DNA from 2 places in the Streptomyces sp. NPDC001093 genome. Region 2 is predicted to be linked to the other one. Evidence: riboswitches for the same ligand, from Rfam matches in the RefSeq annotation. Region 2 holds a riboswitch; the other holds the start of a gene.
What was found. Region 2 has a riboswitch for cyclic di-AMP ahead of ABT288_RS05155 (transglycosylase family protein). Riboswitches for the same ligand answer to the same signal wherever they lie in the genome.
Positions count from the first base shown of each region.

Region 1: it holds a riboswitch for cyclic di-AMP, as region 2 does, so the genes downstream of both, ABT288_RS38325 (C40 family peptidase) here and ABT288_RS05155 (transglycosylase family protein) in region 2, are expected to answer to the same signal.

Region 1 covers NZ_JBEPBF010000116.1:18,886-26,321, reverse strand. The annotation lists gene pcrA (DNA helicase PcrA) at 1-1,259, opposite strand, end outside; cyclic di-AMP (ydaO/yuaA leader) riboswitch at 1,522-1,693, shown strand; gene ABT288_RS38325 (C40 family peptidase) at 1,701-2,891, shown strand; gene ABT288_RS38320 (tellurite resistance/C4-dicarboxylate transporter family protein) at 3,386-4,330, shown strand; gene ABT288_RS38315 (hypothetical protein) at 4,334-4,687, opposite strand; gene ABT288_RS38310 (C40 family peptidase) at 5,117-6,184, shown strand; gene ABT288_RS38305 (LuxR C-terminal-related transcriptional regulator) at 6,202-6,945, opposite strand; gene ABT288_RS38300 (ATP-binding protein) at 6,942-7,436, opposite strand, start outside.
Region 2 covers NZ_JBEPBF010000006.1:28,385-35,820, forward strand. The annotation lists gene ABT288_RS05140 (cytochrome P450 family protein) at 1-1,286, shown strand, start outside; gene ABT288_RS05145 (DUF899 family protein) at 1,280-1,963, opposite strand; gene ABT288_RS05150 (transglycosylase family protein) at 2,264-3,355, shown strand; cyclic di-AMP (ydaO/yuaA leader) riboswitch at 3,538-3,710, shown strand; gene ABT288_RS05155 (transglycosylase family protein) at 3,715-4,407, shown strand; gene eno (phosphopyruvate hydratase) at 4,756-6,042, shown strand; gene ABT288_RS05165 (FtsB family cell division protein) at 6,157-6,633, shown strand; partial or broken gene ABT288_RS05170 (DUF501 domain-containing protein) at 6,661-7,062, shown strand; gene ABT288_RS05175 (Ppx/GppA phosphatase family protein) at 7,267-7,436, shown strand, end outside.

The DNA of each region.
Region 1 (7,436 bases), on a different contig from region 2:
TCTATCTCGTCGGAGACGAACTGGGCCTCGTCGTGCTCGGTGTCGGCGACGTAGCCGGTGATCCGCGCGCCCTGCCCGGCGTTGGTCCACAGGTTCTTCGGGCGGCGGGACTCGTTGCGCTCGATGACCGCGTTGGCGGCGGACAGGATGGTCTGCGTGGAGCGGTAGTTCTGCTCCAGCAGGATCGTCGTCGCGTTCGGGTAGTCCTCCTCGAACTGCAGGATGTTGCGGATCGTCGCGCCCCGGAAGGCGTAGATCGACTGGTCCGCGTCACCGACGACGCACAGTTCGGCGGGCGGGAGGTCGTACCCGCCGGGCGGGGTGTCGCCCTCCTCGGCGGAGCGCTCCCCCGTGCCGACGAGTTCCCGCACCAGCGCGTACTGGGCGTGGTTGGTGTCCTGGTACTCGTCGACGAGGACGTGCCGGAAACGGCGGCGGTAGTGCTCGGCGACGTCGGGGAAGGCGCGCAGGAGGTTGACCGTCGTCATGATCAGGTCGTCGAAGTCGAGCGCGTTGGCCTCGCGCAGGCGCGACTGGTAGAGCGCGTAGGCCTGGGCGAGGGTCTTCTCGAAGCCGTCGGTGGCCTGGGCGGCGAAGTCCTCCTCGTCGATCAGCTCGTTCTTCAGGTTGCTGATCTTGGCGCTGAACGACTTCGGCGGGAAGCGCTTGGGGTCGAGGTCCAGGTCGCGGCAGACCAGGGCCATCAGGCGCTTGCTGTCGGCGGCGTCGTAGATCGAGAACGACGACGTGAAGCCGAGCTTCTTCGACTCGCGGCGCAGGATGCGCACGCACGCGCTGTGGAAGGTCATCACCCACATCGCGTTCGCGCGCGGGCCGACGAGCTGCTCGACACGCTCCTTCATCTCGCCCGCGGCCTTGTTGGTGAAGGTGATCGCGAGGATCTGGCCCGGGTGCACGTGCCGCTCGGCGAGCAGATGGGCGATGCGGTGGGTGAGCACGCGGGTCTTGCCCGAGCCGGCGCCGGCCACGATGAGCAGCGGGGAACCGGCGTGCACGACCGCGGCCCGCTGGTTGTCGTTCAGCCCTTCCAGCAGCGCCGCCGAGTCGATCGCGGGGCGCGGGGCGCCGTCGCGGTAGTACGCGTCCCGCTCCGGCGGCGCGTCGAACTTCCCGCCGAACAGATCGTCCGGAAGCGGCTCCGGAGCGTGATCGTCGTCGGGCGGCGGCGGGGGCTCCTCCTCGTGCCCGCGAGGGGCCTGGAGGTCCGCCAGGAAGCTGTCGTCAAAGAGGCTGCTCATCGCTCTCCGAGTCTAGGGCGCCCCACCGACAACCGGTCGCAGTCCCCGGAACATGGCCGGTTCCGGAAGAGAGTTGATCGTGACCGCGGAATGAGCCTCCGCCTGCTCACACAACGGAACCACCCGATGACACAGGAGCGAAACCTGCCCCAGGTCACGAAAATGTATCGGACATATCACGCACCAACCTTCACAGGAGTCACACGAGTTGGCTAGCGTGCGTGCGGGCCGTACGACCCCTACCGGCGAACCTCGCCGGGCCGCACGGCCTCCGCCGAGTCCGGTGTGCCCCGCAGGGCGCCCGGAGCCGGGGACCCACCGACCTCTGGGGTGAATCGGCCGGCTCCCACCCGGGACGCCGCCGTAGGGCAACCCTTCCGAACCACCGCCCGAACCCGACAGCTAACCCGGTAGGCGGCCCATTGGAAGGAGTCGCCTCCCTTGGCGTCGCACCGCAAGACGCGCCCCGGCGGATCCATCGGATCGGGCCTTCGCACCCCCGCCCTCGCCACCGCCGCCCTCACCTCCATGGCCGTGCTCTCGCAGACCGCAGAGGCCGCCCCGAGTACCGATCGCACCAAGCCGAGCCTGGAGGAGGTCGAGAAGAAGGTCGACGACCTCTACCGCCAGGCGGAGTCGGCGACCGAGAAGTACGACGCGGCCAAGGAGCGGTCCGTCAGACAGCGGGGCCGCGTCGACGCCCTGCGCGACGACGTCGCCCGGCGCACGGCACGCCTCAACAAGGCCCGCGAGGAACTGGGCTCCTTCGCCGCGGCGCAGTACCGCACCGGTGCCGCCGCTCCCGGCACGGCCACCTTCCTGCTGGCCAACGACCCGCAGGACTACTTCGACCAGACCCAGCTGATGAACCGGCTGACCTCGCGGGAGAAGAGCGCGGTCGACGACTACATCGGCGAGCAGGCCGCGACCATGAAGCAGCGGCGGGAGGCCGCGCAGAGCCTGCAGACGCTGACCGACTCACAGCACGACCTGCAGACCGCCAAGGCCACCGTCCAGAAGAAGCTGGCCTCGGCGCGCGAGCTGCTGTCGCAGCTGTCGGCCCAGGAGAAGGCGCGCCTGGCCGCCATCGAGCGGGAGAAGCAGCAGGAGGCGGCGCGCAAGGCGGCCGAGCTGGCGAAGCAGCAGGCGGCTCAGCAGCAGGCCGCCTCGTCGTCACCGTCGTCCTCCTCGTCGTCATCGCCCACGGGGTCCGGATCCGGATCCGGTTCGACGGGCTCCGGCTCGACCGGGTCCACGACGACCGGCTCGTACGACACGAAGGCCGAGAAGGCGCTCGCCTTCGCCCGCGCGCAGATCGGCAAGCCGTATGTGTGGGGCGCCATCGGGCCGGACTCCTACGACTGCTCGGGCCTCACCCAGGCCGCCTGGAGAGCCGCCGGCGTCACGCTTCCGCGCACCACGTACGACCAGGTCAACGCGGGCACCACGGTCTCGCTCGCCGACGCGCGGCCGGGCGATCTGGTCTTCTTCTACGACGACATCAGCCACGTCGGCATCTACATAGGCAACGGCATGATGATCCACGCCCCGAAGCCGGGCGCGTACGTCCGTGAGGAGTCGATCTACTACGGCGGCGAGTCGATCATCCACAGCGTGGTCCGACCGGGCTGACCGCCACCCGGACCACCGGCGCGGCCCAGCCCCTCCCGCTCCACGCGCGCGTGCCACCGCAGTGCACGTGCACGCGCGCGTGCCGGAGTCGTGGTCTCCCGTGCCCGGGGCCGCCGGATCCACACGCCCACGCACGCCCTGCCGACGCCCTGAGCCTCGCCACCCGGACCGCTGATTCCCGCACGCGCGTGCCGGTCTTTCCTGCGCCGATGCCCGGGTGCAGTCTTCGCTGCCGCGTTCCCTGCCGCCGGACATGCGTGGCCCTTCTGCCTCCGGACACGCTCGGCCTCGCCCGCCCCCACGCCCGCGCGCGGCCTCCCCTGTCTCCCCCGCCCGCGCGGGGCTCCCCTGCCTCCCCACGCCCGCGCGGGCCTCCCCTGCCACCACGCACACGTGCGACCTCCCTGCCGCCACGCGCGCGTACCGGCGTTTTCGCTCTTCACGCGCGCGTGCCCTTACGGGCAGGGACGCCGCGGCTGCCTGGCATCGGGCGCATGCCCGGCATCTCAGGTCTGCGCGCTTGGTGGGCGGAGCGGTCCCCCGCGGCCGGGGCCGCCGTGATGCCGACCGGCGTGGTGTCGGTGGGGCTGCGCATGACCGGCGCCGAATCGGTCTCACGGGTGGTGCTGGCGATGGCGGGCGTCGCCTGGGCCGCGCTGGCCGCAGCATTCGTCCTGCGGCTGGTCGGCGAGCGCGAGCGCTGGGTGACCGAGGCGGAGAGCCTGGGCGCGCTGACCTCCGTGGCCGCGACCACGGTGCTCGGCACCCGGGTCTCGGCGCTGGGCCGGCAGACCCTGGCCGAGGCACTGCTGGCGCTCGCGGCGCTGCTCTGGCCGGTGCTGCTGGTCATGGTCGTACGGCGCTGGAGGCCGCGCATGCCGGGCGCAGTGTTTCTGTGCTGTGTGGCCACAGAGGGGCTCGCCGTACTGGGCGCCACGCTCGCCGCGGCCGAGCGCACGGCGTGGCTCGCGCACACCGCCCTGGTGCTGTTCTGGCTGGGCCTGGTGCTCTACGGCCTGGCGCTGGCCCGCTTCGACATACGGCAGGTGCTGGAGGGCGCGGGCGACCAGTGGATCGCGGGCGGTGCGCTCGCTATCTCGGCGCTGGCCGGGGCGAACCTGCTCATCGCCGGGGACGCGGGCATGTACCTGTGGAACGACGACGACCGCGGTGCGCTGCGCACTGTGACGACGGCACTGCTCGTGCTGGATCTGGTCTGGTACGTCGTACGGCCCCGGCCCGGCTACGACGTGCTGCGGTGGGCGACGGTGTTCCCGATCGGGATGACGGCGGTGGCGGCGCTGCCCGTCGGCACCGCCCTCGGCGTCCCGTGGCTCGACCGGCCGGGACGGGTGCTGCTGTGGGCTGCGGTGGCGGCGTGGCTCGCGGTCGCCGCCGGTGCGGTGCGCGCGGCCCGCGCCGGCGGCGGGGACGGCTGACCGTCAGGTCCACAGGACGGCGATGAAGATGTTCGTCATGGTCAGCGCGCCGACCACTCCGAACAGGCTTTTGTCGATCTTCTCCTCGTCGCGCTTGACGTAGACCAGCCCGAGGATCACGATCAGCAGCGCCAGCTTGACGCCGATCTTGAAGGTGTTGACATGGTGGTCGTCGGCCTGGTTGAGACCGACCAGGGCCACGCCGGTGACCAGCATCGTCAGCGCGCCGTGCAGCATCCCGGGCACGAACCGGGCCGTGCCCTGGCCCATCGCCTTCATCTGGGTGAGGAAACCGCCGAGCAGCGCGGCGATGCCGATGATGTGCAGGCCGACGAAGAGATGGATGAGTACGTCCATGGGCCCGGAGCCTAACCAGGGGCCCCACAGCCCCCTGCCACCGGCCCCGGTCACAGCGGTCGGCGAGCCCGCCGGCGATCTTGCATATATGCGCCCCATAGCACCGTGCGCATCCCGTCCGTACCGCTTTCCGCGCTTCGGTCACCACGCTGCGTGAAGCCGACGACTCCGGAACGGCTATGCGGTCACGTGCGGTCACATCCCGTTCCGTCGAAGCCAGTTCCGTACACCGCGTTACACGCTCGTCACAATCGGGCCTAGCGTCCTTCCCCAGGTGACCGGCTCCCCATCGCCGCCCGGGCCAGGGGCGGCCGTCGGCCACCACCGCCGAGAAGGGTCCGGCGGCGGCCTGCTTCCCCTGTGCGGGCCGCCGCCGGACGCACAGACCCCTCGGTCGTGCGAGTCGTACGGAAGGACGTGACGGTCCAGGTGGCAGCGCACCGCAAGCCCCGGCAACGTTCGACGGGCGGCCATACGGCCCGGACGGCAGCCACGCTCGCCCTGGCGGGCGCCGCCACCGCGACGGGGTTCGACGGGACGGGACACGCCGAGCCGCGGCTGACTCCGGCACAGGTGAAGGCCGAGGTGGACAAGCTGTACCAGGAGGCCGAGGCCGCGACCGAGAAGTACGACGGCGCGAAGGAGCAGGCTGACGCGGAGCAGCGGCAGCTGAACGCGCTGCGGGACGAGACCGCCCGCAAACAGCAGAAGCTCGACATCGCCCGGAACGCGCTGGGTTCGTTCGCGGCGGCGCAGTACCGCGAGGGCGGCTTCGCACCGGCCTGGCAGCTGGCCCTGTCCGGCGACCCCGACCGGTACCTGGACGACGCCGCGTTCGTGGAGCGGGCCGGTGACCGGCAGGCCGCTGCGGTGTCCCGGGTACGCGGACAGCTGCGGGAGATCGAGCAGTTGCGGGGCGCGGCACGCATCGAGCTGAAGTCGCTGCGGTCCCGGCAGGCCGAGCTGCAACGGCGGAAGAGGACCGTCACCGGCAAGCTGGACGAGGCCCGGCGGCTGCTGGCGCTGCTCCCTCCGCAGCAGCGGACCCAGGTCACCGGTGGTGACGGCGCCGCACCGGGACGTGCCTCCCGCTCGGCCTCGGACACCCGGGACGCCCTGGAGCAGGCCGGGTCGGCCACCGCTTCGAACACACGCGCCGCGGCCGCCGTCGACTACGCCTACGCCAAGCTCGGCAGCCCCTATGTGTGGGGCGCGGCCGGCCCGAACGCCTTCGACTGCTCGGGCCTGATCCAGGCCGCCTACCGCTCCGCCGGCATCTCCCTGCCCCGCACCACCTACGCCCAGATCAACGCGGGCCGGCGCGTCTCCCGCTCCGAACTCCAGCCTGGTGACCTGGTGTTCTTCTACTCCGGGATCAGCCACGTCGGGATCTACGTGGGCAACGGGCAGATCATCCACGCTCCGAACCCCTCGGCACCGGTCCGGCTGGCCCCGCTCGACCTGATGCCGTTCGCGGGGGCGACCCGGGTGGCCTAGGAACGGGCCCGTAGGGATCAGACCAGCCGGCGGGCCGTCGCCCAGCGGGTCAGTTCATGGCGGTTGGACAGCTGGAGCTTGCGCAGGACCGCCGAGACATGGGACTCGACCGTCTTCACCGAGATGAACAGCTGCTTGGCGATCTCCTTGTAGGCGTAGCCACGGGCGATCAGACGGAGCACCTCGCGCTCGCGCTGGGTGAGGCGGTCGAGGTCCTCGTCCACGGGCGGGGCGTCGGTGGAGGCGAAGGCGTCCAGGACGAACCCGGCCAGGCGCGGGGAGAAGACGGCGTCGCCCTCCTGGACACGGAAGATGGAGTCGACCAGGTCGGTGCCGGTGATGGTCTTGGTGACATAGCCGCGGGCGCCGCCGCGGATCACACCGATCACGTCCTCCGCCGCGTCCGACACGGACAGCGCGAGGAAGCGCACGGGCCGCTCGGCGTCCGTCATCAACGCCGCGCACCGGCGCAGCACTTCGACGCCACCGCCGCCCGGCAGGTGCACATCGAGGAGGACCACCTCGGGCCGGGTGGCGGTGATGACCGTGACCGCCTGGTCGACGTCCGCGGCCTCCCCGACCACCTCGACACCGGTCTCGGCGGTCTGCCCGATCTCGGCCTGGACACCTGTGCGGAACATCCGGTGGTCGTCCACCAGCACCACCTGTACGTGCCGTCCGCCCGCGCCGCCGTCGGCAGCCCCGGAACCGGCCCCCTCGGGGGCACCCGCAGTGCCGTTCGCCTCGGTCGCGTCGCTCATGACGTCTTCTCCGCCCTCTCCATCTCCAGCTCGACCTCCGTGCCGCCGCCCGGCACCGACCGCAGCCGGGCCGTGCCGCCGTGGCGCTCCATGCGGCCGATGATCGATTCTCTGACGCCCATGCGGTCGGCGGGTATCGAGTCGAGGTCGAAACCGGGACCGCGGTCGCGCACGGACACGAAGACCGTCCTCCCCTCGACCTCGGCATAGACCTGTACGGCACCGCCCTCGCCACCGTACTTGGCGGCGTTCACCATCGCCTCGCGCGCGGCCTGCATCTGCGCGCCGGTCCTCTCGTCCAGCGGGCAGTCGCCGACTATGACGACCTCGATGGGCACGCCGTGCTTGTCCTCCACCTCGGCGGCGTTGCGCCGCACCGCCTCGGCGATCGTGTCCGGCTCGTCCGCCTCGTCCTTGCCGGTGCCCTCCGGCTTGTACAGCCAGGTGCGCAGGTCGCGTTCCTGGGCGCGGGCGAGACGGCGCACCTCGCC
Region 2 (7,436 bases):
CCGCTGCCGACGCGGCCGCGGACTCCGCTCCCGCCCTGTTCACCTGGGAGTTCGCCACCGACCCCTACCCCGCCTACGCCTGGCTGCGCGAGCATGCGCCGGTGCACCGGACGCGGCTGCCCAGCGGTGTGGAGGCCTGGCTGGTCACCCGGTACGCCGATGCCAAGCAGGCCCTCGCCGACCAGCGGCTGAGCAAGAACCCGGCGCATCACGACGAGCCCGCGCACGCCAAGGGCAAGACCGGCATTCCCGGCGAGCGCAAGGCCGAGCTGATGACCCATCTGCTGAACATCGACCCGCCGGACCACACCCGGCTGCGCCGGCTGGTCAGCAAGGCGTTCACCCCGCGCCGGGTCGCCGAGTTCGCGCCCCGGGTGCAGGAGCTGACCGACGACCTCATCGACCGGTTCGCGGCGAAGGGCTCCGCCGACCTCATCCACGAGTTCGCCTTCCCGCTGCCCATCTACGCCATCTGCGACCTGCTCGGCGTCCCGCGCGAGGACCAGGACGACTTCCGGGACTGGGCCGGGATGATGATCCGGCACGGCGGAGGGCCGCGGGGTGGGGTCGCACGGTCGGTGAAGAAGATGCGCGGCTACCTCGCCGAGCTGATCCACAAGAAGCGCGAGGCGCTGCCCGCCGAGCCCGCGCCCGGCGAGGACCTGATCTCCGGCCTCATCCGCGCCTCCGATCACGGCGAGCACCTCACCGAGAACGAGGCCGCCGCCATGGCCTTCATCCTGCTGTTCGCCGGTTTCGAGACCACCGTCAACCTCATCGGCAACGGCACCTACGCCCTGCTCACGCACCCGGGGCAGCGCGAGCGCCTCCAGGACTCCCTGGCCAGGGGGGAACGGGACCTCCTGGAGACCGGAGTGGAGGAACTCCTGCGCTACGACGGTCCGGTGGAGCTGGCCACCTGGCGGTTCGCCACCGAGCCGCTCACCATCGGCGGACAGGACATCGCGCCGGGGGACCCGGTGCTCGTGGTGCTCGCGGCGGCGGACCGGGACCCGCAGCGGTTCGCCGTCCCGGACGTGCTGGACCTCGCCCGCCGCGACAACCAGCACCTCGGATACGGCCACGGCATCCACTACTGCCTCGGCGCGCCGCTCGCCCGGCTGGAGGGCCAGACCGCGCTCGCCACCCTGCTCACCCGCCTGCCCGACCTGCGGCTCGCCGTCGATCCGGCCGACCTGAGATGGCGTGGCGGGCTCATCATGCGGGGCCTGCGCACCCTGCCCGTCGAGTTCACGCCGGTCCTGCCAGGCACCGGCGATCAGTAGTCCAGTCCCGCGAACCAGTCGCCACGGCCGCCCGGCGTCAGGTCGAGGAGGTGCCAGACCGGGTTGAGGAGGTCGATGCCGCGCTGGTCGATGTCCTCGGCCATGCGGGGATGGGCGGAGTAGAAGTGGCGGACCGTGCCGTCCGCGTCCCGGGTGAAGACGGAGACGGTGGAGTCCTGCACGCCGTTCTCGTCCTCGCTGCCGAGGTCGTACTTGAAGGTGCTGTCCCCGGCGCTCAGCAGGCGCAGCCGGGACCAGCCGCGGCTCCGGGCGTGCTGCCGCAGTGCGGGCAGGTCGGCGGCCGCGGCGACCACGAGGTCGGCGTTCCGGGCGACGTGGTGGGCGACGCCGTTGAAGCCGTCGATCCACAGGGTGCACATCGGACACGGGTGGGTCTGCCGTTTGCCGTACATGAAGTGGTAGACGATCAACGGGCGGTCCGGGGCGGTGAACAGTTCGCTCAGCCGCACTTCGCGGACGGGGGTGTCGCCGGCGCCGAGGTCGGCGGGGCCTTCGAGAAAGACGTAGTCGTCGACCTCGGCGCCCTGTGGCAGCGCCCTGCGCAGGGCCGCGACCCTCTCGCGGTGGCGCATGAGTTCGATCTCGGCGCGGCGGAGCTCCTCGCGGGCGGCGAGGTAGTCCGCCGGCTCTCCGGGCAACCGGGTGTGCCGCAGCATCGTGTCCTCCTGGAGGGGAACTGGATGGGAAGCCCCCGGGTCGGGGCGAGCCCATGGTTCCGGCCCGATCGCGCGCCAGGCGTGAGGCGCCGCCGTTCCCGACGGGTGACAAAGGGGGCAAGAGGGGACGACCGGCCGCCGCGCCGGCGGAAATGACAAACCTTCAACTCCGTGATCTTCACGTGATCTGCGCGGCATGAACTTGTGACAAGTGATCGTCTGCCGATACGTTCACCCATCAGTGTGGCGGCCCCGCTTCGGTCGCCGCGCCGGTCCTGCTGTCGCACGAAAGGCTTCCGCATGCTCTCCGGGAACGGTCGTCACCGTCGCCCCCGTCAGGCTCCGGCTCTCCTCGTCGCGGCCGGCGTGACCGGCTCCGCCATCGCCATCCCGCTGCTCGGCGCCGCCAGTGCCAACGCGGCCGACGGCACCACGTGGGACAAGGTCGCCGAGTGCGAGAGCGGCGGTTCCTGGAGCGCGGACACCGGGAACGGCTACTACGGCGGTCTGCAGATCTCGCTCGGCGACTGGGCCAAGTACGGCGGCACGCAGTACGCCGAGACCGCCGACCAGGCCAGCCGCTCCCAGCAGATAGCCGTCGCCGAGAAGATCCTCGCCGACCAGGGCACCAAGCCGTGGGCCACCTGTGCCCTGCTCTCCGGGCTGACCTCCGACTCCGCCTCGGTCGACGTCGACACCGGCGTCGGCGGCTCCGGTGGTGGTGACGGGTCGCACGGCGCGTCCGGCTCGGCCCAGGGCTCCGACTCGTCCGGTCTGCCGGATTCGTCCTCGCCTGGCTCCGGTTCGGGCTCCGATTCGGGCTCGGGTTCGGACTCCGGCTCCTCCTCCGGTTCGGACTCCTCCGGCTCCTCCTCGGACTCGAGCGCTACGCCGACCCCGAGCCCGAGTCCGAGCAAGGACACCACCGGCACTCCCGGCGCGGCCGACGGCTCCGCCGGAACCAGCACCCCCAAGTCCGACAAGACCGACAAGCCGGGCTCACGCGACAGCGGAAGCCCGCAGGGAGGCGACAGCTCTCCCGTGGCGGCGCCGGGTACCGACAACTCGGACAATTACCAGCAGAGTGGCGGTTCTTGGAGCCTGGTCGACACCGGCGCGCTCAGCAGTGGTGGACGTCACCGCGGCGAGAGCGCGGACGAAAACGTGACAAACGGTCAGAACGCCGCACCTTCCGGCCGTCACGCCGGCCGTGAACCGGGCACCTACACGGTCCGCGAGGGCGACTCGCTCGCCTCCATCGCCGACTCCCTTGGCGTCGACGGCGGGTGGCATGCCCTCTATGTCGGCAACGAGAAGGTGATCGGCGCCGACCCGAACCACATCGCCGCCGGTCAGACCCTGGAAGTCCCTGCCGAAAAGGGCGACGGCTAGCGGCAGTTGACGCCCCACTTCGCCACTGATGTCCGGTTTGGCGAAAGTGTGGGATGAGTCTCAGAAGCCCTGATCGTCTTTGAAATTCCGCCGATCGCATGTCTACGGTCAGGACCGCTCGTCACCACGAGCCCCGGCAGCCGCAACGCCGAATCCTGCCAGCGGTTGCCCGGGAACAGTCGTCGCGTCAAGCGCCGTAGGCAGGAGCGGGGGACCCAAGGTAAGCGCCGGGCCCAGCGGTTGACGCTGGACCGGCTTGGGGTGAAGCCGCGCCTCGGAAAAACGAGTGCGCGGCCGGGCAACTCAACCGGCCCGAACCCGACAGCTCACCTCGCAGGCGTCGGTGAGGGGATCGATCCATGCTGTTTTCCGGCAAGGGCAAGCACCGTCGCCCGTCCAAGGCCGTCCGCGCCATCACGCTCGCCGGTGTCACCGGCGCCGCCGTCGCCGCCCCGCTGATGGCGGCCGGCAACGCCTCCGCCGCCACCGCCTCCGAGTGGGACGCGGTCGCCCAGTGCGAGTCGGGCGGCAACTGGTCCATCAACACCGGTAACGGCTTCTACGGCGGGCTGCAGTTCACCAACTCCACCTGGGCCGCGTACGGCGGCACCGCCTACGCCTCGCGCGCCGACCTCGCCACCAAGGCGCAGCAGATAGCCGTCGCCGAGAAGGTGCTCGCGGGCCAGGGCAAGGGCGCCTGGCCGGTCTGCGGCACGGGCCTGTCGAGCGCCGCGTACAACGGCTCGGCCCCGGCGGCGACCACCAAGAGCGCCCCCGCCAAGAGCACCACCACCCGCTCCACCGACCAGCAGGCCGCCACCCGCTCCACCACGCGCACGGCCCCGTCGGCGAGCAAGACCGTCAGCACCCCGACCGGCAAGAAGGTCAAGAAGGGCGACGGCGAGTACAAGGTCGTCAAGGGCGACAGCCTCAGCTCCATCGCCGAGAAGCACGGCGTCAAGGGCGGCTGGCAGAAGCTGTTCGAGCTGAACAAGGACATCGTCGAGGACGCGAACCTCATCTACCCGGGCCAGCAGCTGCACCTGAAGTGACATCTGGCTCCGAGCGGACCCACAGTGCCCTCACATCCCCGGCCCGCACACTGAAGGCCTCGTGAGGGCCACCCCCGTCCCCACGGACTCCCCGCCCCGGCGCGTGTTCCCCCGTACGCGCCGGGGCGGGGTCTTCTGTTTCCGCGTGCTGTTTCCCCACTCTTCAGCCGGGCCTCACCGGCAGGCCCCTTTGTTCCGTGGGTGAACAATGGGTACCGTCTGCGTGTCCCTCCCGTCCACGGGACGGTCGGTCGGTGGCCGACGGCCCGGGGGCGGTTAGGCTCTAGGCGCAAGGCACAGCCGTAAGGCACACAGCCCCGCACTACCAGCGTCACATCCACGAAGGAGATGCTCGTGCCGTCCATCGACGTCGTCGTAGCCCGGGAAATCCTGGACTCCCGAGGCAACCCCACGGTCGAGGTCGAGGTCGGCCTCGACGACGGCAGCACGGGTCGTGCCGCCGTCCCGTCCGGCGCCTCCACCGGCGCCTTCGAGGCCATCGAGCTCCGCGACGGCGACCCCAACCGCTACCAGGGCAAGGGCGTCGAGAAGGCCGTCCTCGCCGTCATCGAGCAGATCGGCCCGGAGCTGGTCGGCTACGACGCCACCGAGCAGCGCCTGATCGACCAGGCCATGTTCGACCTGGACGCCACCGACAACAAGGGCTCTCTCGGCGCCAACGCCATCCTCGGCGTCTCCCTCGCCGTCGCGCACGCCGCCTCCGAGGCGTCCGACCTCCCCCTCTTCCGCTACCTGGGCGGCCCCAACGCGCACCTGCTGCCGGTGCCGATGATGAACATCCTCAACGGCGGCTCGCACGCGGACTCCAACGTGGACATCCAGGAGTTCATGATCGCCCCCGTCGGCGCGGAGTCCTTCTCCGAGGCCCTGCGCTGGGGCACCGAGGTCTACCACACGCTGAAGAAGGTCCTGAAGAGCAAGGGCCTGTCCACCGGCCTCGGCGACGAGGGCGGCTTCGCCCCGAACCTCGGCTCCAACCGCGAGGCCCTCGACCTCATCATCGAGGCCATCAAGGAGGCCGGTTACGCCCCCGGCCAGCAGATCGCCCTGGCGCTCGACGTGGCCGCCTCCGAGTTCTACAAGGACGGCAAGTACCTCTTCGAGGGCAAGGACCGCTCCGCCGCCGAGATGACGGAGTACTACGAGGAGCTCGTCGCGGCCTACCCGCTCGTCTCCATCGAGGACCCGCTGTTCGAGGACGACTGGGCCGGCTGGAAGGTCATCACCGACCGTCTCGGCGACAAGGTCCAGCTGGTCGGCGACGACCTGTTCGTCACCAACCCCGAGCGCCTCGCCCGCGGCATCGAGGAGGGCACCGCCAACGCCCTGCTCGTGAAGGTGAACCAGATCGGCTCGCTCACCGAGACCCTGGACGCCGTGGAGCTGGCCCAGCGCAACGGCTACAAGTGCATGATGTCCCACCGCTCCGGCGAGACCGAGGACGTCACCATCGCCGACCTCGCCGTCGCCACCAACTGCGGCCAGATCAAGACCGGCGCCCCGGCCCGCTCCGAGCGCGTCGCCAAGTACAACCAGCTGCTGCGCATCGAGGAGATCCTCGACGACGCCGCGGTGTACGCCGGCCGCAGCGCGTTCCCGCGCTTCAAGGGCTGAGCCGACCCGGGCTAAGTCTCAGCCAGTCATACGTACGTCCCCGTACCCGGTCCCGTACCGTGTCCGGGGACGTACGCACGTGTGTGACCCGGACACAAGGGGAGCGGAGGACCGATGGCCGTGAGGGACCGGGACCGTTTCTCCACCGCGACCAGGCTGCGGCTGCTCGGCGAGCAGACGGCGGCCCGGGTCTACCGCTCCCAGACCAGGCGCCAGGCCCGCCGCTCCCGGCTCACCGGCCGCGCGGCGCTGCTCGCCCTGGTGCTGTGCTCGCTGATCGTCGCCCTCGCCTACCCGATGCGGCAGTACGTCTCCCAGCGCGCGCAGATCTCCGACCTCCAGCGGCAGCAGGAGCAGGCCCGCAAGCGGGTCGAGCAGCTGCGCGACCTCAAGGCCCGCTGGCAGGACGACTCCTACGCCGAGCAGCAGATCCGGCGCCGGCTGCACTATGTGATGCCCGGGGAGACCGGGTACATCGTCGTCGACCCCGGCGCGGCCAAGCAGTCCCGTACCGACCTCAGGGCCGCCCGCCGGCCCTGGTACGCGAACGTCTGGGACGGCGTCGACAAGTCCGACGCCTCCGACCAGTAATCGATAGAAAGCCGACCTGAAGCAGTCATGGAAACGCCCCCGCCCGCCACGCCGCGCACCGAGCCCACCGACGCGGACGTCGAGGCCTTCAAGCAGCAGCTGGGCCGCCCGCCGCGGGGCCTGCGGGCCATCGCGCACCGCTGCCCGTGCGGTCAGCCGGACGTCGTGGAGACCGCCCCCCGGCTGCCCGACGGCACGCCCTTCCCGACGACGTACTACCTGACGTGCCCGCGTGCCGCCTCGGCGATCGGCACGCTGGAGGCGGACGGCGTCATGAAGGAGATGACGGAGCGGCTGCAGACGGACCCGGAACTGGCCGACGCCTACCGGGCGGCGCACGAGGACTACATCCGGCGCCGGGACGAGATCGAGGTCCTTCAGGGCTTCCCCAGCGCCGGTGGCATGCCGGACCGCGTGAAGTGCCTGCACGTGCTGGTCGCGCACTCGCTGGCCGCCGGGCCGGGGGTCAACCCGCTCGGCGACGAGGCGATCGCGATGCTGCCGGAGTGGTGGCGCAAGGGGCCGTGCGTGCAGCCGCTCCAGGCGCCCGACCCGGCGGACGAGCACCCCGGTGAGGAGGGCGCCGTCCTCGACCCCGCCGAGGTCCGCAGCGGCTTCTTCGCGGACCGGCCGATGGTTCCGGAGGGCTTCTTCAGGGTCGCCGCCGTCGACTGCGGCACGAACTCCATCCGGCTGCTCGTCGCCGACGTCGACCCGGTCACCGGCGAGCTGCTGGAACTGGACCGGCGTATGACGATCGTGCGGCTCGGCCAGGACGTGGACCGCACCGGCCGCCTGGCGCC